DNA from 2 places in the Paraburkholderia sp. J12 genome. Region 1 is predicted to be linked to the other one. Evidence: predicted binding sites of a transcription regulator. Region 1 holds the regulator's gene; the other holds the start of a gene.
The links. The regulator LexA, encoded in region 1, represses DNA repair genes until DNA is damaged. The targets are predictions, from matches to a motif close to ACTGTATNNNNATACAGT.
Positions count from the first base shown of each region.

Region 2: U5760_RS04765 (PA0069 family radical SAM protein) is a predicted target of LexA. The motif match lies at 1,295-1,312, and genes of this name have one in related genera.

Region 1 covers NZ_CAJMZC010000001.1:395,071-397,269, forward strand. Annotated here, with positions in the region: gene U5760_RS01820 (sulfate ABC transporter substrate-binding protein) at 1-463, opposite strand, end outside; gene lexA (transcriptional repressor LexA) at 735-1,385, shown strand; gene U5760_RS01830 (hypothetical protein) at 1,419-1,799, shown strand; gene U5760_RS01835 (DUF2939 domain-containing protein) at 1,883-2,199, shown strand, end outside.
Region 2 covers NZ_CAJMZC010000001.1:1,016,235-1,018,433, reverse strand. Annotated here, with positions in the region: gene U5760_RS04775 (D-amino acid dehydrogenase) at 1-513, opposite strand, end outside; gene U5760_RS04770 (Lrp/AsnC ligand binding domain-containing protein) at 716-1,204, shown strand; gene U5760_RS04765 (PA0069 family radical SAM protein) at 1,339-2,199, shown strand, end outside.

The sequences.
Region 1 (2,199 bases):
GCTTCACGAGGTCGTCCCAGTCCTTGATGTGCTTCGGATTGCCCTTGCGCACGAGGAACACGATGGTCGAGGTGTACGGCGAGGCGTTGTCGGGCAGGCGCTTTTGCCAGTCGGCGGCCACGAGGCCCTTCTTCGCCAGCGCGTCGATGTCGTAAGCGAGCGCGAGCGTGACGACGTCGGCCTGCAGCCCGTCGAGCACCGAGCGCGCCTGCGCGCCCGAGCCGCCGTGCGACTGCTTGATCGTGAGCGTCTCGCCGGTCTTCGCCTTCCAGTCCTTGATGAAAGCGTCGTTGATGTCCTGATAGAACTCGCGGGTCGGGTCGTAAGACACGTTCAGCAGCGACGTATCCGCATGGGCGGCCGGCGCCAGCGCAGCCATGCCGGCGAGCGGCGCGAGGCCGATGACCAGTTTCGCGGCCAGCGTCTTCAGCCAGCCTGCTTTCCCCGTATTCCTGTGACCCATCCACTTTCTCCGTGTTGTCGTATGTGGTTGCCGCTAACGATGAGGGGAAGTCTAACGATTGGCTTAAATCATTAAAAATAATGTTTGCTCATTTTTTAATACGTAAAAGTGGTAAGGGCGGACGGCGCGTCCGCGCAGACGCGTTTTCGTCCGTCTGGACGCCGGAGTGCGGCGTGTTAGCGTCGGCCAAATGGAGAAGTTCAAGTAACACTTGAAAAGCGCCGAATACTGTATAAAAATACAGTCACCTGTCTATCCATACAGTGGCGCCATGACCAAACTCACCGCACGACAGCAGCAGGTTTTCGATCTGATCCGGCGCGCCATCGAGCGCACCGGCTTCCCGCCCACCCGCGCCGAGATCGCGGCCGAGCTCGGCTTCAGCTCCGCAAACTCCGCCGAGGAACATTTGCGCGCGCTGGCACGCAAGGGCGTGATCGAACTGGCCGCAGGCGCGTCGCGCGGCATCCGTCTCATGCCCGGGCCGGACGACCTCCCGCACCAGTTCACGCTGCCGCACGCCAGCATCATGCAGCTCTCGCTGCCGCTCGTCGGCCGCGTGGCGGCGGGCAGCCCAATCCTCGCGCAAGAGCACATCTCGCAGCACTACGCCTGCGACCCGGCGCTCTTCTCGAGCAAGCCCGACTACCTGTTGAAGGTGCGCGGCCTCTCGATGCGCGACGCCGGCATCCTGGACGGCGACCTGCTCGCGGTGCAGAAGAAAAGCGAGGCGAAAGACGGCCAGATCATCATCGCGCGCCTTGGCGACGACGTGACCGTCAAGCGCCTGAAGCGCCGCCCGAACGGCCTCGAGCTGATTGCCGAAAACCCGGACTACGACAACATCTTCGTCGAAGCCGGCAGCGCGGAATTCGCGCTGGAAGGCATTGCGGTCGGCCTGATCCGCCCCACCGAATTCTGATAACCGAACGCTAAACGCTGTCTGGAGGGAGTTATGGAACGTCTTGCCCGTCTGCTGCCCTTTCGCCAATTTGGCCGCCTGCGCCATCTGCGCGGCCTCGCCGACTGCGCGGCACGCAATGCGCGCGCAACGGCCGCCGCGTTGTCCGGCTCGCTCTTCGAGGCCGCCGATCACGAATCCGCGGCACCTTCGGGCCCGGTCGATCTGCCGCCGCTGCCTTCCGCCCAACCGGCGTTCGCGCGTGTCTCGCTCAACAGCGCACTCAATCATGCGGATCCCGAGCGCCGGGCGCCGGTACGCGTCTATCACGGGCAATCGCGCCTGATCATGGTGGGTACCGTGGATGCGGTGTGCCGCATGATCGACCGCTGCATCGCGGAACAGCAAGCCGATCCGTCGGCACTCGCCCGCTAAGTGGAAGAATTCGGGATCGTTTCGGCGCAGGCACGGTCAACACGACGTGTCCTATTGCATCGGGCTGATACCCGAATTGAACGATGACTGAATCCGTTTCGAAGAAAAACTGGACCCGGCCCGTCGCTATCGTGCTGATAGCGCTGGCGATCGTGGCGGCACTGGGCTACGGCTATGCCTCGCCATATGTGGCGCTGAATCGCCTGAAAACGGCCGCCGACGCGCGCGATGCGGCCACTCTGAACGAATATGTCGATTACCCCGCGTTGCGGGCAAGCCTGAAACAACAGGTAGGCGAGCTGTTGCAGCGGCGCATCGAGGCGCAGCACAGCAGCAATCCGCTGTTGCTGTTCGGTGCGGTGATCGGCGCGGCACTCATCGGCCCGCTCGTGGACGCGTA
Region 2 (2,199 bases), 620 kb from region 1:
CTCGGCGGCGGTGAGCAGCTCGTAGGGGACGTTCGCGTCCTTGAGCACGGCGATGTCCTTCTGGGCGCCGTCGAACTGCTGCTGCGTGCGGAACACCTGGAGCGTGCCGCCCGTGCGGCCTTCGTACTGAATGCCGGTGTCGGCGCGCAGGGCCTGCAGGCAGTCGCGGCTGTATTCGGCGAGGCGCACCATGCGGCCCTTGTTGAGCGCATAGCGTTCGGCCGTGCAGTTCTGCAGCATCTGCCACATCCACTGCAGCTGGAACTTCGTGCCGTCTAGGCGGATGGCGAGCGGCGCATGCTTTTCGAACATCCACTTGACCGCCTTGAGCGGCACGCCCGGCGCCGCCCACGGCGCGGCATAGCCCGGCGAGATCTGGCCGGCATTGGCGAAGCTGGTTTCGAGCGCGGGGCCGGCTTCACGGTCGATGACCGTAACCTCGTGGCCCGCACGCGCCAGATACCAGGCGCTGGCCACCCCGACCACACCACTGCCCAAGATGACGACTCGCATAGCTGCTGCTCCAATAGGTATTGTTGACGCTACGCCGCCTGGATCGAGGGACCGGGGACCGCCTGTGCGCCCACCTGCGGCTTGCAGGGCGGGTGAAACAGGAAAAAACACGGTTTGTGCAGTGTAGCTAGTGTTATTAGCTATGCTATTGTTGTACGTCTAGATTTTGTTATTGTATTTCTCCAATATTCAGGAAAAAATCATGAGAACGCAGCGCCAGCCGGTCCGTGCGCTCGACCGCCTCGATCACCGCATCCTCAAGCTGCTTCAGGAGGACGGGCGCATGGCGATGAAAGACCTCGCCGAGCAGGTGGGGCTGTCGGTCACGCCGTGCATCGAGCGGGTGAAACGCATGGAGCGCGACGGCGTCATCATGGGGTACTACGCCCGCGTGAACCCGTCCGTGCTCGGTGCGGCGCTGCTGGTATTCGTCGAGATCACGCTCGACCACAAGAGCGGCAATATGTTCGAGCAGTTCCGCCGCGAGGTGCAGAAGATTCCCGAGGTGCTCGAATGCCATCTCGTGTCGGGCGACTTCGACTATCTGATCAAGGCGCGCATCGGCGAGATGGCCGACTACCGCAAGCTGCTCGGCGACATCCTGCTGCAACTGCCCGGCGCGGTGCAGTCGAAGAGCTATGTGGTCATGGAAGAGATCAAGGAAACGCTGACGATTGCCGTGGGCGAGTGAGGGCCCGGCAGCGCCCGCGCGGACCGAGGGCCGAGCGAGCGCGTGAGGGCGAGACGGCCCCGTTTTTCGGACTCGACAATGCGCCTCGATACTGTATATTTATACAGTATCGAGGCGCATTTTTTCATCCCACAGTGAACGACCCAGACCGCGAGCCGATCGACGATGCCGAGGCGTGGCAGCCCATCGCGCCGCCCGCACTCCGCAAGGGGCGCGGCGCGGTCACGAACCTGCAAGGGCGCTACGAAGTGGATCAGCGCGAGGCATTCGACGACGGCTGGCAGCATCCCGACGACGAAGAGGAGAGCGTTGCCCCCGCGCTGCGCACGCAGGTGTTCGAAGAGCGCGCGAAAAGCATTCTCACGCGCAACCAGTCGCCGGATATTCCGTTCAGCGTTTCGCTCAATCCCTATCGCGGTTGCGAGCACGGCTGCATCTACTGCTTCGCGCGCCCCACGCACAGTTATCTGGGCCTCTCGCCGGGGCTCGATTTCGAGAGCCGCCTTTATGCGAAGGTCAACGCGCCCGAACTGCTCGCGCGCGAACTGGCGAAGCCGTCCTACGAGCCCGAGCCCATCGCGCTCGGCGTGAACACCGACGCGTGGCAGCCCGTGGAGCGCGAGCTGCGCATCACGCGTGGCGTGATCGAGGTGCTGGCCGGGCGCGGGCATCCGTTCGCGGCCATCACCAAGTCGTCGCTGATCGAGCGCGACCTCGATCTGCTCGTGCCGATGGCGCAGCGCAACCAGTTCATGGCGGCGATCACGATCACGACGCTCGACGCCGATATCGCCCGCACGCTCGAACCGCGCGCGGCGAGCCCGTTGCGGCGGCTGCGCACGATCCGCACGCTCGCCGAGGCCGGTATTCCCGTGGGCGTGAGCATCGCCCCGGTGATTCCCTTCGTGACCGAGCCGGACATGGAGCGCGTGCTGGAAGCCTGCGCCGAGGCGGGGGCGTCGAGCGCGAGTTATATCGTGCTGCGCCTGCCGTGG